2 regions of the Alteromonas sp. G4i35 genome follow, and region 2 is predicted to be linked to the other one. Evidence: predicted binding sites of a transcription regulator. Region 2 holds the regulator's gene; the other holds the start of a gene.

Region 1 (16,127 bases), on a different contig from region 2:
TTAAAGGCAAAGTATCTGAACAAGAATGGCAAACACGTGTCGATTTAGCTGCGTGCTACCGCTTGGTCGCAGACATGCGATGGGGCGATCTTATTTACACGCATATTTCTGCCAAAGTACCAGGCACTGAACATTATCTGGTTAACGCCTTTGGCCTGACATTTGACGAGGTTACCGCCTCTAATCTGGTAAAAGTCGATTTAGAGGGAAACATCCTTGATGACACGCCTTACGGCATAAACCCCGCCGGCTTTACCATTCACAGTGCTATCCACGAAGTGCGCCACGATGCCCAATGCGTGATTCACCTGCATACCCTAGCCACCATTTCAGTCGCGTCTGTTAAAGGCGGGCTGAAGCCGTGGAGCCAGTATTCGATGTTTTCATTACCGTCACTTTCATATCACAGCTACGAAGGTCTAGCCGTTGATGATAGTGAAAAGAAACGCTTACAAGATGACCTTGGCGACACGAACCACATGCTTTTACCTAACCATGGGGGCCTAACTCTTGGCCCAACCGTTGGCGACGCCTTTATGCGCTTTTACGATTTGCAGCGCGCGTGCGAAATTCAGCTTGCCCTAATGCAGTCTAACGAAGAGGTTATCGAAATACCGCAGAGTATTATTGACGGCATATACGCGCAAGCAAGCGTTGTTCACAGCGGCGAAACAGGTGGCCAGAAAGCTTGGCCAGCCATGCTGCGTAAAGCCTACAATCTGGACCCAGGCTTCTGCGAATAATTTAGCTTAGCCAGCTAAACGCCAACTTATTTCAAACAGGAATTGTTTAAACATTATGAAAGTCACCAAAGTAGAAATTTTCGATATCGAATGCCCTAAGCGCCCTCAGTGGAACCCTGTTTTCGTGCGCGTTTACACCGATGAAGGCATTACTGGAGTAGGTGAAGCAGGGCTTGCTTATGACTGGGGCCATAGCGCTGCAGCTCACATGATTAAAGAAATCGCCGAAGCCATGCTAATTGGCTTTAACCCTTTCCACACGGAACTGCTCTGGTCGAGAATGCTGCGCGAAGGTTTCTGGGGATTAGGCGGCGGCCCTGTAATTTATGCAGCGATGAGCGCCATTGATACTGCACTTTGGGATATTAAAGGCAAAGCACTTGGTTTGCCTGTGTACGAATTACTTGGCGGCAAGACCAATGGCAAGCTTCGTAGCTACGCTAGTCAGCTACAGTTTGACTGGGACAAAGAAGTAACCAAGCTTAACGACCCCGCTGACTATGCTCGCGCCACTGAAAAAGCACTTAAAGATGGTTACGATGCGGTTAAAGTTGACCCTATCGTTTACGATAAAGACGGTAACACGCACTTCGACAGAACCAAGCTCTTCACTAAGCCAGAGCTTAAACTGTTCAAAGCCCGCCTTCAGGCAATTAGAGACACCATGGGCGAAGACGGCGACATAATCTTTGAATGTCACAGCTTATTAGGTGCATCAACGGCTATTCAATTGGGCGACATCGTTGAGGAAATCGGCTGCTTGTATTATGAAGAGCCTGTTAACTACCTTAACTCGAAGCTTCATGACAAAGTGGCGAAAAACGTCAACGTGCCTATTGCGGGTGGTGAGCGCTTGTACCACCGCTGGGATGTGCGCCCTTACCTTGAAGACCAATCAATTGATGTACTTCAGCCTGACGTTGGCCTTTGTGGTGGTTTCACCGAAGCGAAAAAAGTGTGTGACTATGCCGACATTTACGATGTACGTATTCAGGCTCACGTTTGCGGTGGCCCTGTTGCAACAGCGGCAAGCCTACATTTAGAAACGGCCATTCCAAACTTCTTAATTCACGAGCACCACACTTACGCCATTAAAGACTGGAACCGTGAACTTTGTATCCAAGACCCTCAGCCGGTAAACGGCTTTATTGAAGCACCTGACACACCGGGGATTGGTATCGATTTAAATGATGAGGTGGTTTACCGCTCTCCACACATGACGGTCACTGCACTAAAATAATGTAGAAGCTTAAGGGGTTTATTGAAAAACAATAAACCCCTTAAGCTAAACCCGTTTTATGCGATGCCGTACCATTGCTTCGCATTACCATACAGCAGCGCCGCTTTTTGTTCTTCAGAAAGCGGCGTTATCATATTGCTGAACCCTTGCCACAGTGCTGCATAAGGCATTCGCCACTGACACAGTGGGTAATTGCTGGCAAACATAATGCGATCTGCGCCAATTGATTCCGTCAAGGCTTCGAAAATATAAGACGCTCGCTGCCACTGCCAACAGCGGTCTTGCATTTCTAATCCCGAAAACTTAAACGTAACTTGCTTAGTTTCATTCAAATCGCAGATATTCTGTCGCCATGTTTTAAACGCAAAACTATTTACCTCAATCGGCGCTATAGCGGCATGGTTGATAGCTACGTTTAACGTAGGCGTTTGTTCTAATACCGTTAGCAGCGCACGTACGGCATTGCTATCTGCAAGATTTAACTGCGCCTCAAAAGATAAGCCTTGCGACGCCATATGATGTAGCCCCCATTTAACCTTAGGGGTACGTAAAAGTGCTTCAGCCTCGTCATCTAATATATGACGAAGCCCCCGTACTGAACGGTAATTATTGAGCTTGTCGATATGACTGCCAACATGATTTCCGGTTAAGTCGATACACCCAATTGAACGAAATGGCAGCGTACAATGGCGCTCCAAGAAAGCAATTTCCCGCCATGGTCTTTCGTTATCGAAACCCGCTTCAACGTGAACAAACCCACCTAACCGGCCTAATGAAGCGCGGTAGAGCATGTGCTCTGTAGTATGTTTTGCAATCACCTTTTTGTCTGGCCAAAAAGGCGCATTGGCTGGTTTTAGCCAATCGTAACGCCCTTCACTTAAGGCAAAGAAATGAATATGAGAGTCTATCCAAGCACCTGAATATTTTTTCATTTTTACTTGTCGAACCTTGACTTATGTACCAGCGAATAGCGCAATTATGGCTGCCTTTCCATTGCGTCCTCTATTGCGCTTATCTATTAAGACCCATCTATTGCGCTGTATAGCCCCCATCAACCGCATACAAGCTGCCCGTGATGAACGACGCTTTGCTGCTGCACAAGAAATAAGTCAGTTCAGCTACGTCTTCTGGCTGACCAAGGCGTCCGATAGGTTGTGCAGCGGCTTCTTCGGCAACCACTTCACTTTTATCTGCCCCAGAGCGAGCAACGTAGTTATCAATCGCATTATGAAATAACGGCGTTTCTATGGTACCGGGGCAAACTGCATTAACGCGGATATTATAGGGCGCGTAATCAAGCGCGGTAGTTTTCGCCATAGACGCCAACGCACCTTTGCTGACACCATAGGCAAACGAATTGCGCTTACCGATAAATGACTGATCTGAGCCCATTACCACAATGGCACCACTACCCTGCTCTTTCATGATTGGAAGGCAAGATTTTATTGCGCCATACGCTCCTTTTACGTTCAGGTTTAGAACCTTATCAAGCAGCGCCTCATCGGTATCTTCAATAGTCGCTGAAACGTGTATGCCCGCGTTACACACTAAAGCATCTATTCTTTGATATGAGGCTACAACCTCATTAAGCGCAGCCTCAATATTTTTTACCACACTCACATCGCAAGGCTTCCAGACGGCATTATCAATGGCTTCTTCAAAGTCTCTGATATCAAGATTAACCACTTGGTAGCCGTTTTGACTGAACAGCTTGCAAACCGCAAAACCAATGCCCAAGCTTCCGCCCGTTACAATGCAAACTGGACGCTGCGCTTTGTCACTTGTGACCCCGTCGTTATTATTTAAGCTATCTGAATTCATGTTGTTAGGTACCGCGCTATAAAAGCGTTAGTTTATGCGTTAACTCATTTAGGGCTAAGCATGCCAGTGAGAATTTGAATTGCAAGGAACTTGCTTCACACTCACACGCTTTTTAGCTAATAGCCCACTCACCTTTCCCAGCCAGTTACAGTGAATACATCACCCAAATTTATTATTAACTTTCCTTTAACGGACTATTCGGACTACGCTTTTTGTGACTATAATAGGCAAAATTAAAACACTTGTTTGAAAAAGGAGTCATCCATGCCTCTGTACCACGCCCCTACAACTGATTTTCAGTTTTTATTAAAAGACTGGCTTGGACTTGATGCTCACTACGAAAAGCTCGGTATCAGCGACTTTGATAGCGAACTGGCTAATGAAATTATTGCACAGGGCGCAAAGTTTGCTCTGGACGTGGTTGCACCACTTAACCGTGAAGGTGATGAAGAAGGCTGTACGCTAAAAGACGGCAAAATTACCACGCCTAAAGGCTTTGCTGATGCCTATCAGGAGTACGTGGCAAACGGCTGGAATGCGATGTTAGGTACTGCCGAGTACGACGGGCAAGACTTGCCGTATACCATGGCTGTGCCTGTTCACGAAATGCTAAACGCGGCAAACTTAAGCTGGCGTTTAACCACCATGCTTACAGAAAGCGCGACACTTGCGGTTACTAAGCACGCCAGTAAAGAATTAAAAGATATCTATCTTGCCAAGCTAATTAGTGGTGAGTGGACAGGTACTATGAACCTGACCGAACCTCATGCGGGAACCGATTTGAGCTTACTTAGCACCAAAGCAGAGCCACAAGGTGACGGTAGTTACAAAGTAACAGGTAACAAGATATTTATTACCGCTGGTGATCAGGACTGGAGCTCGAACGTTATTCACCTTGTGCTAGCTCGCTTGCCAGATGCACCTAAAGGCGTGAAGGGAATAAGCTTATTCTTAGTGCCTAAGTTCCTTCCAGATGCCAACAATGAGCCTGGTGAGGCAAACAGTCTGTCAGTGGGAAGCATCGAACACAAAATGGGGATCAAAGCGAGCCCGACTTGTGTGATGAATTTTGATGGCGCAACGGGTTACCTCGTAGGTGAAGAAAATCAAGGCCTAGCATGTATGTTCACCATGATGAACGATGCACGCTTCCAAGTAGGCCTGCAAGGTTTAGGAGCGGCAGAAGCCTCTTACCAAGGCGCGCTGACCTATGCTCGTGAACGCGTTCAGTCTCGCGCACCTCAGGGTATTCAAAACCCTGAAGGCAAAGCAGACCCAATTGTATTTCAACCTGACGTAGCGCGTATGTTACTTACGCAAAAATCATTGATTGAAGGCTGCCGTGCACTCTCGCTTTTCTACGCCAAATTTATGGATGTAGAGAAGCTAGGTGAAGGTCAAGAAAAAGAAGATGCCGACAAGGTACTTCAGTTTTTAACCCCAATCTGCAAAGCCTTTATGACTGATATGGGCCTTGAAACCACCAGCTTAGGCGTGCAAGTGTTTGGCGGTCACGGCTTTATTCGCGAATGGGGTATGGAACAGCTAATGCGCGATGTGCGTATTGCCATGCTGTACGAAGGCACCAACGGCATTCAGGCGCTGGACCTTATTGGCCGAAAGCTTACCCGTGATGGCGGACAAATGATGGAAGCTACGTACAATGCGTTTAACGCCTTAGTTAGCGACATTCAAGATGGTGAAGCTAAAGGCCTGGCGCAGGGTATTCTTGATGACTGGCGTGCCTCTTCAGCTGACTGTCTAGGTATGGATGCAACCACTGCTGCGGCAGCTGCCTGTGATTATTTGGCGTACAGCGCCTATTCACTGATTGGGGTACTGTGGTATAGCATGGCTGACAAAGCCCAAACTTCAGGTAACGCAGTACTTGCAGCGTCTAAGATGAAGACACGCGACTTTTACATCGAACGTATCCTAGTGCGTCGCGATGCACACAAAGCAGCTTACAAAGCTGGCCCTGAAAGCACCCTTGCTATATCAGGCAACGAGTTCGATTACTTGTAAGTAATTCATCGTCACAGCCCACAGCAGTGGGGCTAAAACAAAAAAGGTCACTACACGTGACCTTTTTTATTAGTATTTCATGAACAATGGCATTAATTGTTCACCGCTACCTGCGCCGAAAACGTATCAGCAAACCAATCGTTCAACATCGCCTTTTCATAAGTCAGCGACTCAGTTCTGTTGCGGCGAATTGTCGAATCCATAAAGTCCATATCTTTAAGTTTTACATCTTCGCCACTTAAAATGACTTGTCCATCAGCGTTGGTCAAAGAGTAACTAAACGTCATTCGAGGAATATCGATGCGCTTGATAATGCGGACATCACTTCCACCACCTGATCCGAACCCGACAAACTGACTAGGCCATACCTGCCCTGCCAAATCCACATTAGTTACGGTCATTGAAAGCACTTGTGATTCAGGTAAATCACTGGCTAACTCGACAATGTGCTGTTCCAGATCTTCTAATGTACGTTCGCGAAAGCGTTTGCGAGACTCATTAGTTGGCTTAACATCGCTATACGTTTCAGGTTCTTCCCAAGTAATCTTTACCTCTGCCGCGTGGGTGGGAGCGAAAACAGCAAGAAGTCCTACCGCAGTGGCACAACCTAAACAAGAAAAAGTACGTAATTTATTCACTTTTATGCTCCTAAATACAGCCGTTTTAACAGTGGATTTTGCGAGACATTGGAACGCTATTGCGTATGGCAAATACCGACCGTTTAGCTTTAACCTAATCAGATAGAATCGGTTAGTCTCGCCTTGCTATTTGCATAACTGGCGACTGCTTAATGATTAGGCATAGTTGAGCGCGTTTAGTTCCCGTAAAGTTCGGGTTTATATCGTCCTTTTCACAATAGGTGTGATAAAAACGTTTAACGCTTGCACTGTCAGCGGTGATTTGCTGAACATACGCCTGCTGGTAAGGCTTTAAAGGGCTTAATTGAATATTAATTGTGTCTTGTAAACTACTCAGTTCTTCTCGTTCGGGCAAGGTTGCAATTGAAACTAGCCATTCCGACACAGAGTTTTGGATATCTTCAAAGAGATACTGAACAAAGGGAGATCGCAACACAATTACCAGAACAATAATTTCAGCAGCGATGATAAAAAACCTTAACATGACTTCTCAGCTAACTTCGACAGACGTTTACAACAGATAGCGCCAAGTGTTTAAGCGCTTTTACCGCACGTGCTCAACTACCGTTGCCAATCTACATTTTCACAATGCTCACTGTACACGATTTAAACGGCAATTGACCACATTATTATCGATGATAGTAGTGTGATTTCAGTTTATCTGTAAATACAGCAAACTATACTCATGTATAGTAGATAAAGCTTAATCACCGTTGTTGAACGTCGAATAGTAAGTGTCCGTCATACTAATCCTCGTTATTCATGTATCTGTATTTAACTATTTACAGACTTGCTTAAAATAAAGGGGAAAAAGCAAAAAACAATTAATGTTCTGAAGTTTCAGTATTGACTGAAACTTTAAAAAGATACACCATACGCCGCATTATTGATCTACATTAAATATGACGTTTTGAACGCAGTTATACTGCACAGGCAGTTTGAAATGTCACATAAGGTTAAGCTATGAATGAACAAATACCGGTTAAGACCGTTACGCCGGTAAAAGTACATAAACCCAAAGGCAGTCCTGAGGGTAAGCGCTACGACTCTCGTAGCCGTATTTATGTGAGAGCTGTGCAAGGTCCTCTAGAGACGTTCAGGCGAATGTTTGGCCTTTTCTTTTTGGGCCTCTTTGCCATCATTCCATGGATTCAGTACAACGGCCATCAGGCGGTGTTACTCGATATTGGTGAACAGCGATTCACCATTTTCTCACTGACATTGTGGCCTCAAGATCTTACGCTGCTGGCTTACATATTTATTGTATCTGCCTTTGCTTTGTTCTTTGTCACCACTTTCGCAGGTCGTGTGTGGTGTGGCTTTATGTGCCCTCAAACAACGTGGGTATACATTTATACGTGGTTCGAAGAGAAATTCGAAGGCCCCAGAAATAAACGTATAGCGCTAGACGCACGTAAAATGGATGCAGATAAATTCCTGCGAAAGACCGCTAAACACACTGCGTGGGTATTGGTAGCACTGCTCACCGCTTTAACCTTTGTTGGTTACTTCACACCCATTGATGCCCTGTTTATTGATTTCGTGACATTCGACACCAGCTTCTGGGCAGGATTTTCTGTGATTTTCTTTGCCGTATGTACCTACGGAAACGCTGGCTACATGCGTGAAATCATGTGTACGCACATTTGTCCCTATGCTCGCTTTCAGTCTGCCATGTTCGACAAAGACACCTTTACTGTATCGTACGATGCAAAACGTGGTGAACAACGCGGCCCACGCCCGCGTAAACTCAGTCACGAACAAGTGCAGGAAAAGGGATTGGGCGACTGCATCGACTGTAATTTATGTGTTCAGGTATGCCCAACCGGAATTGACATTCGAAACGGCTTACAATACGAATGTATAAACTGCGGTGCCTGTGTTGATGCTTGTAACGGCGTTATGGATAAGATGGGTTACCCTAAAGGCCTGATAAGCTTTACTTCGGAAGAAGAACTTGCTGGCGGTAAGACTCACATTTTACGTCCAAAATTAATTGGTTACTTTGTGGTTTTAGTGGTCATGATTGGCTTACTGTTTGCCAATATTTGGATGCGCAGCCCCACTGAAGTAGACATTATTCGCGATAGAAACTCACTGTATCGTGAAACCAACGAAGGCCTAATTGAGAACGTTTATACGATAAAAGTGCTTAACAAAACACAGCAAGCACAAACCTACACAATTGCTGTAAAAGGTCTGCCTGACTACAAGTACATTGGTGAACAAACAGTGACGGTTGAAGGCGGTGCGGTATACAGCACACCAATTTCGGTTGCAACCGACGCCTATAATCTGGAAGATACGGTTACCGATATTTTTATCAGCGTAACGACCACTATTGATGGAGAAACGGTTACTGTTGATGAACCAACCAAGTTCCTTTATCGATGACAGATTTTTCTTTCTCTGGGCTTAGTCCAGACACCATATTAGATGCCCTGGAAAGCCAGGGCATTTTTCTTCAAAGCGGTCTACTTGCCTTGAATAGCTATGAAAACCGCGTTTACCAATTTTTGGCTGAAGACGGTCAACGCTATGTGGCAAAATTCTATCGTCCTGGGCGATGGACAGATGCTCAAATTCTTGAGGAACATGAATTTGCCGCCGAGCTAATTGAAAACGAAATCCCGTTGGCTGCCCCTATGGTCATAAACGGTAACACGCTGCACCATCACACCGTAGCTGAGACTGACTACCGATTTGCGTTGTTCCCGTCGGTCGGCGGCAGACAATTCGAAAATGACAACCTTGATCAACTTGAATGGATGGGACGCTTTATTGGCCGTATTCATCGCGTTGCATCAGCGAAAGGTTTTACGCACCGCCCTTCGATTGATATTGAAAGTTATCTCAACGAGCCAAAGCAAGTTCTTGCTCAAAGCACACTATTGCCAGAGCATTTAAAAACAGCTTTTTTCGCCATACTTAATCCTGTGATTGAAGCCACCCAAAAAGCTTACAAGCCAACATCGAGTATTCGACTTCACGGCGACTGCCACCCAGGCAATATACTATGGCGCGACGGTCCGACCTTCGTTGATCTTGATGATTGCCGCATGGGGCCCGCTATTCAAGATTTGTGGATGATGTTAAGCGGTGACCGTCAGCAACAGCTATTACAGCTCGATACTCTGGTTGAAGCTTACGAGGAGTTTCACTCGTTTGATACTGCACAACTGCCGCTTATTGAACCCCTTCGCGCAATGAGAATGGTGCACTATATGGCGTGGCTTTCCCGCCGTTGGGAAGACCCTGCTTTTCCACGTGCATTCCCCTGGTTTGCTGAAGACAAATACTGGGAAGGTCAAATTCTTGCCTTAAAAGAGCAACTGTCTGCACTTCAAGAGCCTCCACTGAAATTGGGCTATTGAGTCGACCTCTACACCTAAAACCTTACGCTTTTTCCACAATCGGCATCGATGACCGATTTCGATAACCATATAGTAACTACGAAAAAGCGTAAGGTATAAGAAACCGTATTCGCTATCACTTTTTAACTTCGATATAATCGATGGCGTGTAGGTGCTCTTGTCTAACGCCATATTAACTACGGTGACAAGGGTTAAACGGGAAATCAGTGAAAAGCTGATGCTGCCCCCGCAACGGTAAACTCAACGCATTGTCGTTTTCTTTTCATACGCCACTGTCTTTTATACGTTTATGCGCGCTCCTGCGTAACTAAACACCAATAGATGGGAAGGCAAAAGAGCCATTACATACTTGGTAGTGGTGAGTAAGCCCGGATACCGGCCTGTACTTCATGGTGTCGTTTGCTTACTCACATTCGAAAATAAGCAAAAAACGTACACTTTCCCTAATCATGTGCTCGGGTGGAGCGCATCAAAGACAACATAAAAACCATGCGTACACATTTTACTAAAGCAGCCCTAAGCGCTGCAGTTATCTCGTGCATAAGCACAGCTACCTTTGCCCAAAACTCTGACCAAGACATTGAAACTTTAACGGTAACAGGCACGCGTTTGCCTATTTCGTTAACTAAACTTCCTGGCTCAGTATCGGTGCTAACTGAAAGCGACATTAAAGCTTCGGGCGCACTTCAACTTACCGATTTAATTCGCGGCTTACCTGGCGTAAGCTTGTCTCAGTCAGGCAGCCCTGGTGGCTTAACAGAGCTGCGCGTGCGCGGCGGTGAAACAAACCACCTGCTTGTTTTAATTGATGGCGTTGTCGCCAACGATGTAGGTCAAGGAAGCCTTGTTGACCTTGCTCATCTAACTAGCGCCAACGTGGTGCGCATTGAACTTTTGCGTGGCCCGCAAAGCGCTAGATGGGGCAGTGGTGCTATCGGTGGTGTATTAAGCATTACCACCAAATCTGGTCAGTTTACCGATAATGCATCACACGTAGACTTCTCTGCAGGCGTTGGCACACAAGGTACGCTACAGGGCAGCATGAACGCGCGTTCGCAAAGCGATAACGTGGGTGTTTCAGCATACGCCAGCTACATTCGCACCGACGGCGACAACGTATCTCGTGTAGGTAACGAAGATGATGGCTACGACAACATGACCGCTGGCATTAATATTAATTATGCTGCAACGTCTGAACATACGTTAATTGCTAACCTTCGCACGGTTCAATACGAGAATGACTACGACGGCACTGACTTTGTTACGACAGGCCTCCCCGCTGATTCAAACAACGTGACGGATGGCTCACAACTTAGTGCTAAATTAAGATGGGAGTTTGCCCCAGAAAATACCGGTTATCGCGCTGCGCTAAGTGCGCATTATCGTAAAGACGAAAGCGACAACACAGAGTCTGGTGCAGATACAGGTGGCACTACCGGTGAACGTATAGAGTTAAACTGGACAGCTTTCTACACTATCGACAACTGGGATTTCGCTGGTGGTGTTGAATATCTCCAACGCCTTTTTAACCAACGTGGTCCAATTGCGTTTGGCGATCCGAACCAGAAACAGCACGACAACACTTATAGTGTATTTGCCGAAACAAACGGACAGTTAACCGAATCACTAACCGCAACACTAAGCGCACGATTCGACAATAACAGTGAGTTTGACAATGCCGTTAGTTATCGCGGCGGCCTTACTTGGCAGCTTAACGATTACTACGCAGTTTTTACCAGCTATGGCAAAGCCGTTAAAACACCCACCTTCACCGAGCGCTTTGGCTACTTCCCTGCAAGCTTCATCGGTAATCCAAACTTAGAGCCTGAAACCAGTGAAGAGTGGGAAGTAGGCGTTAAAGCAAACTGGAAGTCACTGTCAGCACAAATCAGTGCCTACACAACCGACCTTGAAGACGAAATCAATGGCTTTGTTTATGTGTCAGATTTGGGCGCGTATAGCGCAGACAATATTGATGGCGACAGCTCTCGAGAAGGTATTGATGTGGAGCTTAGCTGGGACAGTGGCTACGGCGATTTTACCGCAGCGTATAGTTATCTTGATGCGGAACAAACCGACAATGGTATAACCACCACTGAACTGCGTCGTGCCCGACACCAAGGGTCATTAACCTATAACACTGACTTTGGAACCCAGAAGTTCAGCTTCTATACCAAGCTAGCTTACACAGGAAGCCATTACGACACCTTCTTCTCTCCTTACCCTGAACCGTCTCAGACATTGGCGCTATCAGCCTATACGCTTGCAACCGTTAATTTGGGCTATCAGATAGATAAGCAGTGGCAGGTTTCGTTGAAAGTCGACAATGTGTTTGATACCGATTACGAAGACATCGTGGGTTATGCTGGTCAAGAGCGCCGAGCTCTGCTTCTTGTTAACTACAGCATGTAAGTGATGTAACATTAATGAACCTTCTGTTGAGCGTTGCTTAAAGGCAAAACTCAACGTGCAATCAACAAACAATGAAGGGCTATACATGGGTATAGCCCTTTTTGTTAGGCTTCTGTTAGGGTTTGTTGATTCAGATTCTGTTCATCATGCCGTATTTACAGTACTGCATTTACACGATGGGTTACCTTGCCATTGAATCGTGTTTTTTAGTGAGCTTATCGCGTAGTAAGGCATTGAAGTAGAACAGGTCCTAGTTAAGCGAACAAGCCTGTGATAATCTCATTATCGATAATAGTTTTTTGAACATAGGATTATATTCCATGAAAAAGTTTGCAGTAATGTTTGTCATGGCAATGCTTTTGCCACTAACAGCCTGCGCTCAAGAGCCGGCGTCCAAATGGAAAGAAGGTACTCACTATACTGTGCTTGATAAAGAAGCTACAGATAAGCCAGTAATTACAGAATATTTCTCATTTTGGTGCCCTCACTGCTTCCAGTTCGAGCCAATCGTTGCACAAATTAAAGAAAAGAAAAGCGACGGTACTAAATTCAATAAAGTACACGTTAACTTTATGCGCTTCACTGGACCTGAAGTTCAGGACGATGCGACTAAAGCCATGCTAATTGCTCGCGCGATGAAGCAAGAAGACGCAATGAATGCAGCAATCTTTAACTATATCCACAAGCAACGTGCATCTATCACCGGTTTGAAAGACCTTCGCAATATCTTCGTTGTGAACGGTGTAGACGGTGAAGAGTTTGATAAAATGGCTAAAAGCTTTGGCGTAAATAGCATGGTACGTAAGAATCAACAGCAAATTGATGAGTATCGTGAGCACTTAACTGGTGTGCCAAGCTTCATCATCAACGGTAAATATCAACCTACATTTACCGCTGACATGACCTTTGACGATATCGCAGATCTAATCGTGTGGTTATCTGAACAGAAATAATTTGGTTAATAATTTAGCCACTCATTATACTTTGAATAATTAAATGGGCGCTCAGGCGCCCATTTTTACGCCTTGGAGAATCCCCAATGTATGCTGTAAGCGAGTTCGCTGACTTTATTTGTGAACTTGACCAACTAAAAGCGGTAAAACGTCAAATCACCCTTCCCTGTGATAACTATCGACAAGAAAACTCCGCAGAGCACAGCTGGCATGTTGCGCTAATGGCCAATATGTTAAGCGAGTACGCGGTAAAACCCATCGATGTGACACGCGTCATTCGCATGATCCTTATTCACGATATTGTGGAGATCGATGCAGGCGATATGTTTGCTTTCAATCATCCAAACGACCATGACGCACAAGCCGAAAAAGAAGTAGCCGCTGCAAAGCGCATTTTTGGTTTATTGCCGAGTCCACTTGATAATGAAATGCTCGAGCTATGGCTTGAATTTGAAGCTGCAGAAACCGCTGATGCGGAATTTGCCAAATCAATGGACCGCGTACTTCCCGTTTTTCAAAATATGAAGGACAACGGGGGAAGCTGGAAACGCCACGGTATTGCAAGAGAGAAAATTGAAAAGCGTAATGCCCACTTAAAGTCTTGCGCACCGGCGCTGTGGGACTACGTTATGCAGCAGCTTGATGTGGCTGTTGAAAAAGGCTGGCTAAGTCAATAACGACTCAGCCAGACCTAAGGTATCTATCACACCACAACGGTGTAATAGGACGTTGTAATTAGAAGCGTGTACCAATCCACATCCAGAAGCGATTGGTATCCACCTTTATATCTCCCGCATCGTAAGTACCGTACTTAATGCCAAAATTGTACTTACCTGCAAACTTCTTCGTATACTGTACATTAATTTCGCTGCCTAAGTCGTCAGCACCGTTACTGCTGTCGTCAGCGCTGAAATCGTGGTAAGCCAAAAGCCATTTACCACCGGCTAGCCCACCTGATAGAGATAACTTAAGATCTTTTAAGCCCTGTGCTGGCGTGCCCAAGAACTGATCAGTCCAACCGTTGAATTTGTGTAGCGTAGCTAGCGGCGTTGCAAACCCGTACAACCCATCGTCAGAACCTAGTATTTCGTAATCGACCTTAGCCGTCACGCCAGAAAACGTGGCTGCGACATACGCATTTAAATAAGAGGCGTCAAAGTCGGTGGCCGTTTCGCCCGCGCCAGCTTCGCTTGATTGCGTGGCAAACTCACCACCGTAAGCCCAACTCACGCTCTCACCTTTCATCTTTCCATCGTAGCTCACGCCATACGTGTCCAACGCGTTATCCGTGTCGTTGTCCACCTCTAATAGGTATGCATAAGCCACAAATTTGCCGATTTTAGATGTATAGGTGGCATGAAGAATATGATCTTTAGAATCTAAATCTGCCGCTTCTGCGAAAATACGGTTGCGTTTGTACAGATAGCTATAAAATAGCGCTAGATTGTCGGTCGCCGCATATTTTGCGCTTACTGCATCGAAGGTCTGGCGGTCTTGTCGCCAGCCAACGTGGCCTACAAATCGATGGTCATCAAGTGTAATTACTTGGCGTCCTACTCTGGCGGTAAAATTATCCGTCTTATATTGAATAAAAGCTTGGTCAACTTCGGTAGTTTCAGGGTCGGCAATGACCGAGTACTCACCCACGTTAAAGCCCGTTGGCCCTACGGTAAACTCATCTTGCCCCAATACAATGCGGCTATCTTCAACCTCGGCGGTAAACGAGAAGCCATTAACACTACCCGAGCTAAATCCTAAACGGGTGCGCAACGTCAGTGCACTTGCATCTTCTAATGCATTGTCTTGATCAACAGATTCGTAGCGTAAATTCAGGTCCGCCCATGCTTTTGAATCACTAAGGGCGGCGTGAATATCGGCAGCCATTACGCTGCCGCCTAGTACTGTCATAACAGAAGCCGCCAGCATCTTGATGCCAAAGTTTTGTAACGTGTTCATGTGTATTCCCTATCGGTATTGGTTTTTATTAGTCAACACTTACCCAGCCAGCATTAGAATGCCGGTTGAAAAGTACTGGTTTTGGTTGGTGGCGGAAAAGGCTTCCGCCCTAGTCAGGTGCCGATAAAGCTAGGCGGCATCTGATTTCTTAGCGTCTTTTTTTTCAGATGACACCCCGCTGGGTTTTGCTTGTTGTTGCGATTGTTTGTTAGTAGTTGGCGCTTGGTTTGCGCGTGACGAAACGGTTTCAACCTTCTTTTGTTTGTCGTAAAGAAAGGTTAAGACTTCATGTCTGTAGTGGTTGTACTGCTTGTTATCTGCAAGAGCTAATCTATCTCGTGGACGCGGCAACTCAATATCTAGAATTTCGCCAATGGTGGCCGCTGGGCCGTTATTCATCATAACAATGCGGTCAGATAGCAATACCGCCTCATCCACATCGTGGGTAATCATAATAACCGTGTTGCCCAAGTCAGCGTGAATTTCCATGAGCGAGTCTTGAAGGTGAGCGCGAGTCAGGGCGTCTAGCGCACCGAACGGTTCGTCCATTAGCAGCACTTTTGGTTCCATTGCCAATGCGCGCGCAATGCCTACTCGCTGTTTCATACCACCTGATATTTCACTGGGTAATTTATCAAGGGCGTGGGTCATGTGCACAAGCTCTAGGTTGTGCATGATCCAGTCACGCATCTCGGTTTTACTCTTGCCCCGCATGGTGGATTTCACGGCCAGTTCAACATTTTTGTATACCGTAAGCCAAGGTAATAAAGAGTGGTTTTGAAAGACTACTGCGCGCTCAGGTCCAGGCTGCTTCACTTCTGCGCCATCTAAAATTACGCCGCCGGTAGTAGCTTGATGTAGACCTGCGACGATATTCAACACCGTTGATTTACCGCAGCCCGAATGGCCAATTAACGACACAAATTCACCTTTACTGATTTTAAGATTCACATCTTGAAGCGCAG
Region 2 (16,127 bases):
CTTGTTCAACTTGGTATAATGTTGCTTATTATACCCGGCGTTTATTTTTATTTAGCCTCGTCCTTTTCACTTATGTTGGTTGCTGACAGAAAGTTAACGCCAATTAGCGCGATCATCCTGTCGTGTCGCGTATTTAATGCATACTGGGCTCAAATCGCCAGCATATTTGGTGTGTTCTTTTTACTGTTTGTGTCGGTGCCATTAACGCTGGGCTTTTCACTTATTTGGGTATTACCTTTTTATTTTAGTATGATGGGCTTGCTCTATCAGGAACTGATTGGCGAGCAGGGAGTAAGCACGGAAGCATCTGAAAACGATGTGAATGAGTCTAGCTTCGATGCATAAGCGTGAAACCTTTAAAATTGTCCTCATTACGTTAGGCGTATTGGCGGTAATCGTCATTAACGCCATAATTTTTACTGAGGACGAACCGGATATTTTAGATATACCGCAAACGGTTGAAGCTAAAAAGCCGGTGCCTAACTTCTCTGCCTATACAGATGTAAAAGAGAAGAAAGAGGCATTTTTTAACTATTTACGTCCCGAAATAGAGAAGCAGAATGCGTATCTACTCACGCTTAGACATTACGTACAAACCTTATATAGAAAGGCGTTAGCTAACGAAACGCTCTCTGAAGAAGATATGGCAAGGCTTGAATGGTTAGAAGAGGAATATCGAGTTAAGCCAACGCAGCCGCTAAAATCAAAATTGCTAGCTTTGCTACAAAAGATTGATGTTCTACCAGCCGAACTCGTGCTCGTGCAAGCCGCGAATGAGTCAGCTTGGGGCACCAGCCGGTTCGCAAGAAAGGGCTATAACTTCTTTGGCTTATGGTGTTTCTCTAAGGGGTGTGGCTTTGTTCCTAACCGTCGAAACGATGGGGCATCTCATGAAGTTGCCAAATTCGACAGTTTGTCGCGTGCAACGTACACCTACATGCGAAATTTAAACCGCCACGACGCGTATGCGGATTTAAGAGAGATCCGCAGCCGACTGCGTGCAAACCAAATTCCTATAACTGGTGTTGCGTTAGCTGAAGGGCTAATGAATTACTCTGAGCGAGGAGCCGCTTATGTTGAAGAGCTTCAAACTATGATCCTATTTAACGAGGAGTTTTTATCCGAATGATACGCGCTGCTTTATTTTTTGCTTCATCTCTGTTTATTGGTGTAGGCAGTTCTTCCGTTGCTGCTGAAACGATAGATGTTGAGTACAGCCGTTTCTATAGCCATGTTAAAAAGCTGGATAATGAAGATACCCAAGCACTTCAGTTTGCATTCGGGTTTGTTCGTGTTGGCGAAGGGCGTTTATGTGAAGTTAACGGAGCGTCTATCGTAACCGATAAGAAAACAATGCCCTTAGAAGTGAGTGGTGAAGGGCGATTCACGGTGCCTACTGAAAAGGCCCTGAAACTTGCCAACGCACTGGTTCGCATCGATTTAAACGAACGCGCGAACGTGTGTGATATGTCGGTACAACTTGAAACCAAGCCGGAATATCTTAAGCAGTATTACACAAAAGACGACCTTACGTTTTTGTATGGTCAGTACGAAGCTTTCTTTAATGAAATGGGAAGTTTTTTGTCTTTCATGATGCCTTCGGTAAAGGGCTTGATGATTCAGTTTGATGACAAGAATTTAGATTTCATTACACCACAAGGTGTGCAAATCAATAACGGCGTATTGCATCTAGAACAAGATTGGATCAACGACGCAAAAGGCTTAACACTGCCTCATGCGCCGCTACGTGTTACCGCTATGGCTTCAAGCTAAATGCATATTTGGGATTAGGTAAGAAGCTGATACCTTATTTGCTCTGCTAAACGCGCGATGGTCTCTTCGCCCTTCGCGCATAGCTCTTCGGCTCTGTGGAATTCCATAATACCCACGTCGGTAAGCTGAGGCTCAATAAGAATGTCAGGCGGATCGCCAGCCAAGCGTGAGCGTGTGACGCGAGCTTGAAGTATCTCAAGTGAACTGCTCATCACGCTCATAATTCCCGGCGGGTTTCGCTTGTTCACTTTAGCGGGGACTTCGGTCAACTCTTCTTCCACTTTTTCAATCACATCAGAAGCAATGCCTTCTTCAGTCTTTACATTGCCAGCCGAGACGCTGTCTTTTTCATCTTTTTTCTCTAGGGCTTTTTCTTCTTTGTTGTCAGGGGAGAACCATTGGCGTAGTACGTTTTGACTCTTTGTAAAAAAGTCCTCAGTTTTGCGCTGGTTTTCTTCATGATCTTGTCTCAACTTTTCAAGACGAAGTGGTCGGAAATCGGCGTTAAGGTTAACCGCGATTACAAAATCGGCCCCTAATTGGCGACATAAGTTCACCGGTACAGGGTTTACAACGGCACCGTCTACCAACCAACGATCACCGTGTGCTACGGGCGCAAAAAGTGCGGGAATAGCGCAGGATGCTTGAATGGTGTCTCCAATAGGACCAGAGTTAAACACCACTTCACGGCCTGTATAAAGGTCGGTAGCCACAGCCGCAAATGGCTTAAGCATGTCTTCATAAGTCGATTCACAAAACTCGCTTGCTAGTTTGTCGAAAACCTTCTGTCCGCTTGCAATGCCGCCGCGTCTAAGTCCTACGCCCATAAGAGCAAGTACCTGCCAGTCGCTGAGGGAACAGGCCCACTCTTTCAATCCTTCCAGCTTGCCACTTGCGTAGGCAGCACCAACATAGGCACCAATAGAGCATCCCGCTACAACGTCAATTTTTACGCCGAGTTTTTCTAATGCTTCAATTATGCCAATGTGAGTCCAGCCCCTTGCGGCACCGGCACCTAGCGCAAGTCCAATTTTCATTTACTTAGGTTCCATAATGTTTATTACTTCAATAGTATTATCTTCATCACTGAAGTCCGTACTATTTTCTGTAGTGAAAGAAGGTTCATCGAACCCGATATCACCGTCTTCTACCGGGCCTTCTTGTGTAGCTATAGCTTTAAAATCATAAAGGTTGCTGTCGATTAAGTGTGAAGGCGCTACGTTTTGAAGCGCACGGAACATCGACTCTATACGACCTGGGAAGCGACGGTTCCAGTCTTGTAGCATAGCCTTTATGTTTTGGCGCTGTAGGTTTTCTTGTGAGCCACAAAGGTTACAAGGAATAATCGGAAATTCAGCGGCCTGAGAATATTTCTCGATGTCTTTTTCTGTGCAGTACGCCAATGGACGAATAACGATGTGTTCACCGTTATCGCTGACTAGCTTTGGCGGCATAGACTTAAGCTTGCCACCATGAAACATATTGAGGAAAAACGTTTCTAGCATGTCGTCGCGGTGATGACCTAATGCAATTTTAGTCGCACCTAACTCTTTTGCCGTGCGGTACAAAATACCACGGCGCAAGCGAGAACAGAGAGAGCATGTTGTCTTTCCCTCTGGAATTTTGTCTTTAACAATAGAGTAGGTGTCTTCTTCTACAATTTTGTAGTCAACGCCAATGCTTTCTAGATATTCAGGCAAGATATGTTCGGGGAAACCAGGCTGCTTTTGGTCAAGATTAACCGCAACGATATCAAAATGAATAGGCGCAATCTTCTTTAAAAACAATAAAATATCTAGCATGGTGTAGCTGTCTTTACCGCCAGATAAACACACCATTACTTTGTCGTTGTTTTCAATCATACCGAAATCGCCAATGGCTTTACCCACATTGCGGCGAAGTCGTTTCTGAAGTTTGTTGAAGTTGTACTTTTGCTTACTTTGCGCAGCATTTAATGGCGACGCGTCAGCACTGTTTGTGCCTAAACTCATAATTAACTAGCTTGGTTTGTGATAAAGCCACCATTATACATTAAAGCGGCTTTTCGAGACCATGCTTGTGAAGTTAAATTTGTTGGTGACATACCGTGTTGGCCGCTAAGTAACGGAAAACACGGGCTATGCGGTACTGATGAAAAGATTACACCGACAACGGCGACACAAATCCATCTGGCTTAATAGCAAGCACATCGCAATTGAGTTCGTCGATCACGTGTTCTGCAGTGTTACCAATTAGGGCCGCTGAAATGCCCACACGGCCAACGGTACCAATAACAACCAGCTCTGCATCCAGTGTTTTTGCCACTAGCGGGATGACCTTTTCCGGAAGGCCTTCTCTTACTACGCATTTGTTCTCAGGAATACCGTACTTTAACGCGTGACTACGCATTTCTTTTAAATGATGATTTTTTACCGCGTCGTGATAGGTATCGGGGTCGAACTCAGGCACTTCTATGGCGATATTAAGTGGTGTAGAAGGGTAACTGTTGACCAAATTTACGCTCCCTTTCAATAAAGAGGCGTAGTCGTTAGCAATGAGGGTGAGCTTATCGTTAAGTGCGGCGTGCTCATCGTCTTCACTGCCTACGTTTACTGCAGCAATAATCTCTCCTCCTTCTGGCCAGTCGTGCTCTTTAACGAGCAATACTGGCCGAGGGCATTTACGCATTAAATGCCAGTCGGTGGGGGTGAAAATAACAGAAGCAAGATCGTCGTGCTTTTTGGTTGCCTTTACCACTAAATCTATCTGATTGTTTAGGGTGTAGTAAATAATCGACTCATACGCACGATTATTCCATTCTACAACGATATCAGTTTCAGTGAATCCTTGTTCTCTTAAGTGGGTGGCAAGCCATTTTGCATGCTCCTTTGTAACTGCATCGCGCATTGACTCGCGCTCATCCGGGCTAAGCATGGTCGTCATATCATAAGATAAGTCGTATACCACCATCATTGCGGTAACTGAAGCGCCTGTTTTTGAAGCGAGTTCATAAGCACGGCTCAGTGCAGGTTGGTTATCGCGCTCGGCATCTACCACGGCCAGAATTCGTTTACACTCAATCATAACGTCCCCCTAACTACGAAACTTAGTAGCGGCTGTCGAAATCGAAGCTTTCTAATACTAACTATAAACGACATTGGGAAAAACGTAAGTTGTTTTAGATCAAGAATTTTACGAGGCGACCATGAGTGAACGTACCTAATTGAATATGGAGCAACCGGCGTGGCGCTGAAAGGGTAGATAGGTGGCTAACACAGGTTACAAAAAAGCGCGCTTAGTGCGCGCCTTATTTAACACTTAAAAAGGACTAACCGCAGACAACGCTAGGGCCGTTAAGCGCCGCTAGTTTGGTGTTTAGCCTATCGAAATCCAAAATAGTAATAAGCTTGCCGTCTACCTTTATGATGTTGTCTTTTTGAAAACGGCTTAACAGACGGCTAATCGTTTCAATCGTTAATCCTAAATAGTTTCCAATTTCGTTGCGCGTCATGGTTAAGTGGAATTCTCTATGGGAAAAGCCACGCTCTTCAAAGCGTTGCGACAGGTGTGAGATGAAATACAGTAAGCGCTCTTCTGCAGTTCGCTTGTTTAAAAGCATGATCATGTCGTGATCTTGTTTTATTTCAGCGCTCATGAAGCTCATGATCTGGTGGCGTAGCTTTGGAAATTGCACTGACATTTCGTCGAGGGTCTCGTAGGGAAGCTCACACACCATGGCAGTTTCTAACGCAGAAGTATAGCTTTGGTGTTTATTCTCTCTTAGTGCATCGAAACCGATAATATCACCAGGAAAGTGGAAGCCGGTAATCTGTTCTTCACCTTCGGTATTAGTCACAAATGATTTGAATGAACCGGTTCTCACTGCAAATAGAGAACGGAATTTATCACCAGTTTGAATCAGCGTGTCACCTTTATGAAGCGGCTTCTTGCGTTCAATAATATCGTCAAGAGACTCGATTTCTGTTTTGTTTAACGCCACCGGTAAACACAGGTGACTGAAACTACAGTTTTGACAGTGAATAGAAAATTGGCTTCCTTTGCTCATAATGCACGCTCTCTAAAAGAATACCCGACAATAATACACCCATTTTTAAACGATTGCGCCATGAATAAGATAAGCTGCATATATTGCCATTATTACTGCAATAATTTGTCTAAAATGGTTATGTTGAAAACTTTGAACAATATATTGGCTACCAGCGCTTGCGGCGAGCAAGGTGGGTAATGTACCCAAACCGAAGAAGAACATAATAGCAGCGCCTTCTAGCGCGTTACCCGCCGCGAGAGACCAGGTAAGTGTGGAATACACCAAACCGCAAGGAAGCCAACCCCAAATAAAACCATAAGGCAACGCACTTAAAGGGGTCTTAAATGGCAAAAAGCGTTTTGAAAGCGGCTGGACTTTGGAAAATAGGCCTTTACCCGCATTTTCCAGCACTGTTAAGCCAGTCCACCACTTACCCAAATAACACGCCAGTAGAAGCAACATGATTCCGCTAAGTAGGGAAAGGGCATAGTTGGCAAGAGGTATATAATCTGCTGCAATTTTTCCAAGTGCCCCGGTTATTGCTCCGGCGATGGTGTAGCTCACTATACGTCCCATGTTATAGGCAAGGGTATAGGGTAGTGCTGAAGCGCCTTTAGGGGATACCATCCTTAGCGCAGCGACAATTCCACCGCACATTCCCACACAGTGAACTCCACCGGCTAAGCCGATAAGAAAGGCAGAGAAGTAGTTAATCCCTTCCATGTGGCGCTTGGCTTTTGTCTACTTTACTGTCTTGAAGTTGCTTGCGTTGCTCAGCTAGCTTTTTTTCTTCTGGCGGAAGATCATCGTCAAACAGTATGCTATACCCTTGGCGATCCAAATCTTCAAATTGATTGGTTTTCACCGCCCAAAAGAATATCACGATAGCGACGGCAACAATGATGATGGCGATTGGAATTAATACGTAAATAATACTCATGCTATTTGCTCAAAAGTCGCGTTGAGTTTGTGACCACAATGATACTGCTTAACGACATACCAACAACAGCCATCCACGGTGAAAGTAGGCCTGATACGGCGAAAGGTAAGATCAAAACGTTGTAACCTACCGACCAGCCAATATTTTGCCTTATTTTTTGCTTCACTTGGTGCGCAGTTCGAATAAGTTCTGGTACAGAAAGCAGCTGATCGCCAAGGAGTATCACGTCGGCCGCAGTTTTAGCCACGTCTGTGGCATTACCCACTGCAATTGCCACATCAGCGCTGGCAAGAACTGGAGCGTCGTTAATACCGTCACCCATCATCATCACTTTCGCGCCAGATTGCTGCATAGCTTGAACGGCTTCGTACTTTTGCTCAGGTGTTAGGCCACCTTTAGCGGTCGAAATTGGCAATGGTGCGGTAAGCGCATTAACGTTTTGCTGTGTATCACCACTTAAAACGGCGAGAGTATGACTTGCAGCTAATATATCGAGAGTTTCTTGCGTATCTTCTCTTAGTGAATCCTTTACTTCATACGCCGCCATAATACGCCCCTTAACCGTGAGAAACACGTTAGCTGAAGGGAAAGCTTCAATGAGTTTTAGCTGTGATTCGTGAACGCTGAATGCTGCAGATCCCATAGAAAACAACGTGTCATTGATCTCACCGCTGATACCACCTCCTGGCGTAACGGTAAAATTAGTCACTTTGTGTACCGTGTTATCGATGGCGTCAGCACTACCGCTAGAGGCAGAAATCTCGCTTAGGGCTACACCGTCGCTAAAGGCTTTGGCAATCGGATGTTCAGAGCGTGACTCCAAAGCGCGCGCAATTGATAGCGCACTATTACTATCCACACCGTCAGCGTACCATGCATTTGAAATAGTAAATTTGCCTTTTGTGAGCGTGCCGGTTTTGTCTAATGCGATGGTGTCAATGTCAGTAATTTGTTCAAGCGCATCGGCCCGTTTTAGTAAAATACCTTGTCGGTTTAACTTTGCCATAGCGCAAGTTAACGCTGATGGCGTAGCCAACCCTAGTGCGCAAGGACAGGTTGCAACCAGCACCGATATGGTGATCCAAAATGCCTCGTCGCTACCCTGATACGCCCAAAAGCCATAGGTTGACGCCGAAATCAGCAATACCGCGGTAACGAAATAGCGAGAAAAATTATCGGCTATCTGCGCTGCTTTAGGCTTACTCGCCATCGCACTTGCTTGCAGTCGTACAATTTGATTTACCAGCGCATTTTTAAGGGTCTGCGTAACCGTAATGGTTAGCGTACCATCTTGACAAACCGTGCCGCCGTAAACCGGGCTACTGTTCGACTTACGCACGGGGTTAAACTCGCCGGTAAGCATTGATTCGTCAACCGCTGCGTTGCCGTCGGTTACCACCCCATCAATGGGGACTGTTTCACCAGGCTTCACCAGTACTACGTCATCAATTTTTAGCTGCTTAGCCAGACACTCGGTTAGGCTGCCATCCGGATTTAGTTTGGTCGCTGATACGGGCACATACTGCATCATATTGGCAGAGATCTGTGCGGCGCGATGACGACTGCGATGTTCTAAGAATCGGCTAAGTAACAGCAGAAAAATAAACATACAGATGGATTCGAAATACACTTCACCTTGCTCTAATACTGTAGAGCGAATTCCAGCAATGTAAGTACCGAATATGGCGAGCGTAACGGGTACGTCCATATTAACCGTTTTGGCGCTTAGCGCTTTAGCGGCGCCCACATAAAAGGTGCTGCCTGAATACAGCACCACTGGTGTAGTAAGCGTAAGGGCAACCCAATAAAAATATTGGCGGGTCTCTAACTCAATGGCGCCGAACCAATCAAAATAAAGCCCAGTCATCAGCATCATAACCTGCATGGTCATAATGCCTGCTAGGCCAAGCTTTTTTAGAAAGGTCTTCTGTTCGCGTTTATAACTGGCTTCGTGTTCGTCGGGGTGAAATGGTGACCCAACATAACCAATGCGTTTTAGCGTAGATAGAATTTGGCTAAGCTTAATTTGAAACGGTGACCAAGTGACTAAAGCGCGGCGCTCTTGTACATTTACCGCAACTTGCTTTATTCCTTCTACTTTCGACAACTGCTTTTCGATAAGCCAGCCACACGCAGCGCATGTAATACCTTCAAGGGTCAACTGAATCTGTTTGTCCTGACCTTCTTCAAACACGAACTCTTCTTGAAGGGAAGGGTCGTCATAGACTTTTAGCTTATCTAACGTTTCTAAAATACTGTCGTCAGATTTTTGCGCCGGTTCGGTTCTAAACTGGTAATAGTCTTCAAGGCCGTTGTTAACGATCGCTTCAGCTACCGCTAAGCAGCCAGGGCAACACATGTCTCGTTGTTGCCCTAAAATGACAGTAGTAAATTTCCCATTGTCTGGACTCGCTATAGGCAAGCCGCAATGGTAACAGTCGTGCTTCGTCATTATGGATTGAATTTCATTTTGCCAGTGTGGGGCAGATAGACCGTGTTTTGAATTTTCCAGCTATCATCAATCGGCGTCAGCGATATGCGCCATTTACCGTCAAGGTTTTCTTCAATAAAGCCGCGATAAATACCGTTAGCGTCGCGACTCAATAAAACGCTAACATCGCGCTCTTCTAGCGTTACGTGATAGAAACTTAATTTAACCGCGTTACCTTCTTGAGGAATCCCCGAATGAAATTGCAGCGCTATGCTTCCATCTTCAATGGTTAAATCAGTGGTGATATTCATGCGGCGGGCTATGGCTTCTTTGTCCAGACGGGCATTAATTGCTTTTCCTTCTTTGTAGTAGTCGTCTACCACCAAGCTATCTTCCGTAGAAATAGCAAGGTTTAATAACACGCCACCCATGATGAGGGTAATGATAGGAACGGCAATTAAAAACCAGGGCCAGAACTCTTTATACCAGGGTCTATTCATCGAAATCTTTTCTCGTATTTACTTCACTAACAACATATTTATTTTTACTTCCCCAACTACACGTAAAGCCGGCAAATAATGATAAATATAGTGTTGGCGAGACATGTTAAACGTGTACAAAGAATGTTCGCATGGCACTCTCTATACCGCTGTATTTTCTCATAAAAAAAGCCCCGTAGTAACGAGGCTTTTTAAGATATTTAATGATTTAAATCATTAATCATTTGAAAGGCTGTATACATACGCTGCAACAACGTGAATTTTGTCATCACCCAAGGTTTTCTTGAATGAAGGCATTACACCGTTACGACCGTAAGTAAGCGTTTCTGTTACCGCTCTGTGGCTGCCGCCGTATAGCCAGATATTGTCAGTAAGGTTTGGTGCACCAAGTGCTTGGTTACCTTTACCGTCCATACCGTGACAAGCCGCACACGCTGCGAAACGAGCTTTACCTGCTTCTGCAAGCTGAGGGTCCACATCGCGACCGCTTAAACTAAGTACGTAGTTAACCACTTCTTCGATACCGTCTTCACCCATAGCATCTAGCCATGCTGGCATAGCTGCTTTACGACCAAGCGTAAGAGTTTCAACGATTTTCGCACCTGAACCACCGTACAACCAGTCGTTGTCCGTTAGGTTAGGGAAGCCGCCATTTTGACCACGTGCATCAGAACCGTGACACTGAGAGCAATTTTGTAGGAACAAACGCTGACCTACTTTATTTGCTTCTGGGTCTTTAGCCAGTTCTTCAACAGGAACTTGTGCATACGCTTCGAAGATCGGATCGAACTTCTCGGCAGCGAAATCTAGTTCACGGTCATATTCTACTAGGTAGCCTTGCTCTTTAGCATCAATACGCGCCTGAGCTGACTCTTCTAGCGATTGAATATTTTGGTTAGAGCTCTTCCAACCCAAAATACCTTCATACGCACCTAGGCCAGGATAAAGCGCTAGGTATAAAAAGCCCCAAACGATGGTCATGTAGAACATAATTGTCCACCAGCGAGGAAGTTGGTTGTTCAACTCCTCAATACCATCAAATTCGTGGCCCATTGACTCACCTTCAGCTACGCCAGTCTTGTTAGAAAGGCACCAGCGAAGAAGGAAGTAGCAACCAATGATTAACCCTAGGGTTATCACTGAAATCCAAATTGTCCAAAACATACTCATGAGTTCGAGACTCCTGCTAATCTTCTTTTGATTTTTCTTTTTCTTCGTCTGCAAACACTAGGTTTGCAGCTTCATCGAATTTTTTCTTGTTGCGGCTGCTGAACGCCCACCATACAACACCGATGAAGCTTACAAAGACGATGACAGTAAAAATGCTGCCTACAATTCCCTGGTCCATATTATTTCAAATGTGTGCCAAGAGATTGTAGATAAGCAATAAGGGCCTGCATTTCCGTTTTGCCCTGTACTGCCGCTTTCGCACCCGCGATATCTTCGTCGGTATACGGAACGCCAAATCCACGGAATACTTCCATTTTTTCAGCTGTTAACTCGCCATTAAGCGTGTTTTCCGCAAGCCAAGGGAAACCTGGCATATTCGACTCTGGTACCACGTTACGAGGATTAAGCAGGTGAACTCGGTGCCATTCGTCGCTGTAACGACCACCAACACGTGCTAGGTCAGGACCAGTACGCTTAGAACCCCAAAGGAAAGGGTGCTCCCATACTGATTCGCCAGCAACGCTGTAGTGACCATAACGCTCTGTTTCAGCGCGGAATGGACGGATCATCTGGCTGTGACAACCTACACAACCTTCACGGATGTAGATATCACGGCCTTCAAGCTCAAGCGCGGTATATGGACGTAAGCCTGTTACCGGTTCCATGGTTTGCTGTTGAAACATCAACGGCGTTATTTGGACCATGGCACCGAAGCTGATAGCGATAAGGATTAATACCGTTAACAGACCGACGTTCTTTTCAATTAACTCATGTGCGTTTTTCATTATTCGTCTCCTTTACTACGCCGGCTGAGTCGCTGGGTCTGCAGCGATACTGCCTTTAGGTGCACGAACGGTTTTCCATGTGTTGTATGCCATAACAAGCATACCTGCTACCACGAAACAACCACCAATGAAACGAACCACATAGAAAGGCTTAGACGCTTCTAATGACTCAACAAAGCTATAGGTTAACGTACCGTCAGCATTTACTGCACGCCACATTAGACCCTGTAGTACACCAGACATCCACATTGCTACGATGTATAGAACAACACCGATAGTTGCGAACCAGAAGTGTACGTTAACTAGCTTGGTGCTATACATAGCGCGCTGACCGAATAGCACTGGAATTAAGTGGTAAATTGAACCAATTGAAACCATTGCAACCCAACCTAGAGCGCCAGAGTGTACGTGACCAATTGTCCAGTCAGTGTAGTGAGACAGTGCATTAACGGTCTTAATTGCCATCATTGGACCTTCGAAGGTAGACATACCGTAGAAAGACAACGAAACAATTAGGAAACGCAGTACTGGGTCGGTGCGAAGTTTATGCCACGCGCCAGATAGCGTCATAATACCGTTAATCATACCACCCCAAGATGGAACGAATAGGATAATAGACATCACCATACCTAGTGACTGAGTCCAGTCTGGTAGGGCAGTGTAGTGAAGGTGGTGAGGACCAGCCCAGATATACAGAGAGATAAGTGCCCAGAAGTGAACAATTGAAAGTCTGTATGAATAAACCGGGCGACCAGCTTGCTTAGGTACGAAGTAGTACATCATACCAAGGAAGCCCGCAGTCAGGAAAAAGCCTACCGCGTTATGGCCGTACCACCACTGCATCATAGCGTCTACTGCGCCTGCATACAGTGAATACGATTTAGTGAAAGATACCGGAATAGCCATGCTGTTACCAATATGAAGAATTGCAACAGTTAACATGAACGCGCCTAAGAACCAGTTTGCAACATAAATGTGCGAAACTTTACGGATTACTAGGGTTCCGAAGAAGTTAATGATATAAGCGACCCAAACCAGTGCCAAAAGGATATCAATTGGCCATTCTAGTTCAGCGTATTCTTTTGAGCTGGTTAAACCCATAGGCAGGGTGATAACAGCTAAAACGATAACGGCTTGCCAACCCCAAAAGGTAAATGCGGCAAGTTTGTCACTGAACAGTCTTACCTGGCAGGTACGCTGAACGATGTAGTACGACGTTGCAAATAGCGCACAGCCGCCGAAGGCAAAAATAACGGCGTTAGTGTGCAACGGACGCAAACGTGAGAATGTTAGCCATGGTGTGTCAAAGTTAAGCATAGGTGCAAATAACTGCGCGGCAATAAATACCCCTAGGCCCATACCAATGATACCCCAGACTATGGTCATGATGGTAAATTGCCTAACTACTTTATAATTGTAGTCAGGTTGTGCTTGGCTTATTTCACTCATTTTAATGAATCTTCCACTTCAAATGAACTATGGTCTCCAACTGCCGGAATAGTACGGTCGAGACGTGTATCAGCTAAGGAATAACGCTTCACACCGAGCTCGGAAAGAGTAATAATTATTGTCTCCAAGCCAGTTGGTACGCGGATGATAAGGTTTTTAATTACAAAAAGATACCATAAACTACCTAAGCTTGATCTCCGTCAATGAAGAAATACACAAAATTTAAGAAATGCTAAATAACGATAACAATAAACGATCAAAAATTTTACATTCCCAGCTTCCATTAGTGGCTATTATTGTTGTAGCCGTGTGTGTATACCTTGCACATAAATTCCAGTCATCGGTGTTAAAAGACACTAGCGTAGTTAATGGAATAGGAAACAGCTGCAACTTTGTCAATGAAACTTGCGAATTCTTAATTGATGACAGGTTAGCAATTGCCACTTTTTCAGCCATGCCTGAAGCCGAAGAGTCAGTAACGGTTAAGCTCTTAGTTCCTGAGGGAGAGGAAATAGAGAGCGCATGGATTGAAGGGGTAAACATGTATATGGGCAAAATTCCCGTGCTGTTAGATAACGATGGTCAAGGAAAGTGGTCAGGTTGGTTTATGTTAGGTAGCTGTAGTGAGCCAGTGATGAAATGGCAGCTACGTCTAAATATTAAAGATAAAGAAAGCCCCAGCTATTTGTATTTTGTTACACAGCAGTAACTGTATTAAAAGCAATAAGACTCTCCCTAAGAAAGGGGAGTAAACAAGCAAAAAAGGCCGCTCTTTATTTAAGAGCGGCCTTTTATTAATTACCTGTAAATTGTAGCGTGAACGCTATTTCTTACATTTGCGACTGAAGGTAGTTTTGAATACCTAGTCGCTTAATAAGGCCAAGCTGCTGCTCTAGCCAGTGTGCGTGATCCATCTCTGTATCGTCTAGTAGTACAATTAGCATGTCACGAGTAACATAGTCTTTTTCGGTTTCACAAAGCGCAATAACTTCACGTAACTTTGCATCAACTTCATATTCAACACGTAAATCGCTTTCAAGCATTTCAGGTACATCTTTACCCACTTTGAAGCCTGTGCGCTTCGTCATGTCAGGCGTACCTTCTAAAAACAGCATGCGTTCTATTAGCTTAGTTGCATGTCCACGCTCGTCATCAAATTCATGATCGATGCGTTCATAAAGTTTATTCAAACCCCAATCAAGATACATCTGAGAGTGAATGAAATACTGATCCATGGCGGCTAACTCATAAGAGAGTAGTTCGTTTAAGCCATTGATGATTGCTTGGTTACCTTTCATTAGTCATCTCCCATTACTTGCGCTTGTAGGTAGTTCTCTATACCCATAGCATCAATTTGGTATTCTTGCGTTTCAATCCAGTCTAGGTGCTCTTCTTCGTATTCAAGAAGGTCTTCAAGCAAATCACGAGAAACATAATCCTGCTTTTCTTCACACAGCGCGATAGCTTCACGAAGTAGTGGAAGCTGTTCTTTTTGAAAACGCGCATCACATGACAGCATTTCAACGGTATCTTCACCGATATAAAGCTTGCCTAACGCTTGAAGATTAGGAAGGCCCTCAAGGAATAAAATGCGCTCGATAAGATCGTCCGCTTGCTTCATGTCCTTGATAGACTTTTTATAATTCTTTTCGTTAAGTTCAGAAAAACCCCAGTTTTTGAACATACGAGCGTGCAGAAAGTATTGATTTATCGAAGTAAGTTCACTTGTCAGTACTTCGTTCAATTTTGCAACAACTTGTTTATCACCTTGCATTGTGTAAACCCTATTAACGTATTTGCGTGAAGTTTAGTCTAAATTTGACTGCATGTCAAAAAAGTCTTTGTAAAACAGTTGTTTACAAACGATAACGTTTCTCAATTCATCCATTGTTCGCATTTAGAACAGCATTACTGTTGTGCATGCGCATAAGCAAGACTTTCTTCAGCAAAACCAAGCCCTGCTTCGGTAAAGAAGTTGAAGACTTTATCTACACCGTTTTCTAATAGATGTGATACTTCATCCTCATATCGTGCAATGGCCGCAACTTTTCCAACATAGCCCGCGTTTTTAAGCTGACGTGTGATGTTTATTGAGTCCTGGATGGAAGGCAGAGCAAGCAAAACAAGCTGAATTTGTTTGATATCTAAATTATCCCACAAATCGACGTCTTCACCGTCGCCGCATATTACGTTTAAGCCTTCGTCTGATAACTCTTTTACTTTTACTCGGTCGGCGTCCATTCCCCATACGCTCACATCACTTAATTTAGATAACGCATTGAAGGCACCGCGACCAACTCGTCCCATCCCCAACACTAAAAACTCCGCGTTGTGGAGAGTAGGATAAATGTCTTCTTTTAAGCGCTCGTTTTTCTCAAAACGTTTAATGGTGTGTTTATGATTGTGATATTGAGAATGAGAATTGCGATAGAGCACGCTGGTGATAACGAATGAAATAGATACGGCTAAAGCAATCACCACTAACCAAGAGTTTGCCAATAAACCTAATGAAACGGCTAGTGCGCCAACAATAAGGCCAAATTCACTGTAATTTGAAAGCACCAAGCTGCTCAAGTAAGCCGTGCGACCGCGAAGGCGAAGTGACGTAAATAAGCCGAAAAAGAGTGCTGCTTTTAACGGTATAAATAAGCAGAACACGATAGCTAGGACAATCATACTAATATCGGGAAGGGCGGTAAGACCGATAGTAAGGAAGAAGCCGATTAAGAAGAGATCCTTAAAACTAAGCAGCGACTTCGCTAGCTCCGAAGCCTTTTCATGTTGGGCTAACATGATTCCAAAGATTAGTGCCCCAAGATCGCCTTTAATGTTAACCAGCTCAAACAAGTGATAGCCACCTAAGGCGAGGATAAAGCCAGTAAGCGGAAGCAGTTCACCGTGGCCCGACTTATTAATCATTTTGTTTATGATTGGCATTGCTGGGAATAAGGCCAACAACGCAAGCGCCCACACAGAGGGGAGCTTTCCAGTTGCAGCAACAAGGAAGATAACAGCAAAAACGTCTTGCATGACCAAAATGCCAATGGCAAGG

The links. Region 2 encodes FNR, which switches genes on or off when oxygen is low (the NO sensors DNR and NnrR bind a similar motif). Its sites were predicted from a motif close to TTGATCTAGATCAA; they were not measured.
Region 1: a site for FNR is predicted at 7,354-7,367, ahead of ccoG (cytochrome c oxidase accessory protein CcoG). Genes of this name have one in related genera too.

What each region holds. Positions count from the first base shown of each region.
Region 1 covers NZ_JBHNZD010000001.1:122,234-138,360, reverse strand. The annotation lists gene ACFI6L_RS00590 (class II aldolase/adducin family protein) at 1-743, shown strand, start outside; gene ACFI6L_RS00585 (mandelate racemase/muconate lactonizing enzyme family protein) at 799-1,983, shown strand; gene ACFI6L_RS00580 (amidohydrolase family protein) at 2,040-2,915, opposite strand; gene ACFI6L_RS00575 (SDR family NAD(P)-dependent oxidoreductase) at 3,013-3,804, opposite strand; gene ACFI6L_RS00570 (acyl-CoA dehydrogenase family protein) at 4,069-5,829, shown strand; gene ACFI6L_RS00565 (DUF3016 domain-containing protein) at 5,922-6,467, opposite strand; gene ACFI6L_RS00560 (hypothetical protein) at 6,580-6,951, opposite strand; gene ccoG (cytochrome c oxidase accessory protein CcoG) at 7,431-8,861, shown strand; gene ACFI6L_RS00550 (serine/threonine protein kinase) at 8,858-9,841, shown strand; cobalamin riboswitch at 9,974-10,239, shown strand; gene ACFI6L_RS00545 (TonB-dependent receptor plug domain-containing protein) at 10,331-12,253, shown strand; gene ACFI6L_RS00540 (thiol:disulfide interchange protein DsbA/DsbL) at 12,574-13,206, shown strand; gene ACFI6L_RS00535 (HD domain-containing protein) at 13,293-13,883, shown strand; gene ACFI6L_RS00530 (alginate export family protein) at 13,942-15,162, opposite strand; gene ACFI6L_RS00525 (ABC transporter ATP-binding protein) at 15,292-16,127, opposite strand, start outside.
Region 2 covers NZ_JBHNZD010000039.1:4,242-20,368, forward strand. The annotation lists gene ACFI6L_RS19045 (YciC family protein) at 1-345, shown strand, start outside; gene ACFI6L_RS19050 (glucosaminidase domain-containing protein) at 338-1,129, shown strand; gene ACFI6L_RS19055 (DUF2987 domain-containing protein) at 1,126-1,773, shown strand; gene ACFI6L_RS19060 (patatin-like phospholipase family protein) at 1,788-2,810, opposite strand; gene ttcA (tRNA 2-thiocytidine(32) synthetase TtcA) at 2,811-3,764, opposite strand; gene uspE (universal stress protein UspE) at 3,913-4,836, opposite strand; gene fnr (fumarate/nitrate reduction transcriptional regulator Fnr) at 5,081-5,818, opposite strand; gene ACFI6L_RS19080 (sulfite exporter TauE/SafE family protein) at 5,864-6,523, opposite strand; gene ccoS (cbb3-type cytochrome oxidase assembly protein CcoS) at 6,510-6,740, opposite strand; gene ACFI6L_RS19090 (heavy metal translocating P-type ATPase) at 6,742-9,192, opposite strand; gene ACFI6L_RS19095 (FixH family protein) at 9,192-9,671, opposite strand; gene ccoP (cytochrome-c oxidase, cbb3-type subunit III) at 9,888-10,841, opposite strand; gene ACFI6L_RS19105 (cbb3-type cytochrome oxidase subunit 3) at 10,858-11,019, opposite strand; gene ccoO (cytochrome-c oxidase, cbb3-type subunit II) at 11,021-11,626, opposite strand; gene ccoN (cytochrome-c oxidase, cbb3-type subunit I) at 11,642-13,075, opposite strand; gene ACFI6L_RS19120 (hypothetical protein) at 13,305-13,784, shown strand; gene bfr (bacterioferritin) at 13,906-14,373, opposite strand; gene bfr (bacterioferritin) at 14,373-14,849, opposite strand; gene ACFI6L_RS19135 (cation:proton antiporter domain-containing protein) at 14,984-16,127, opposite strand, start outside.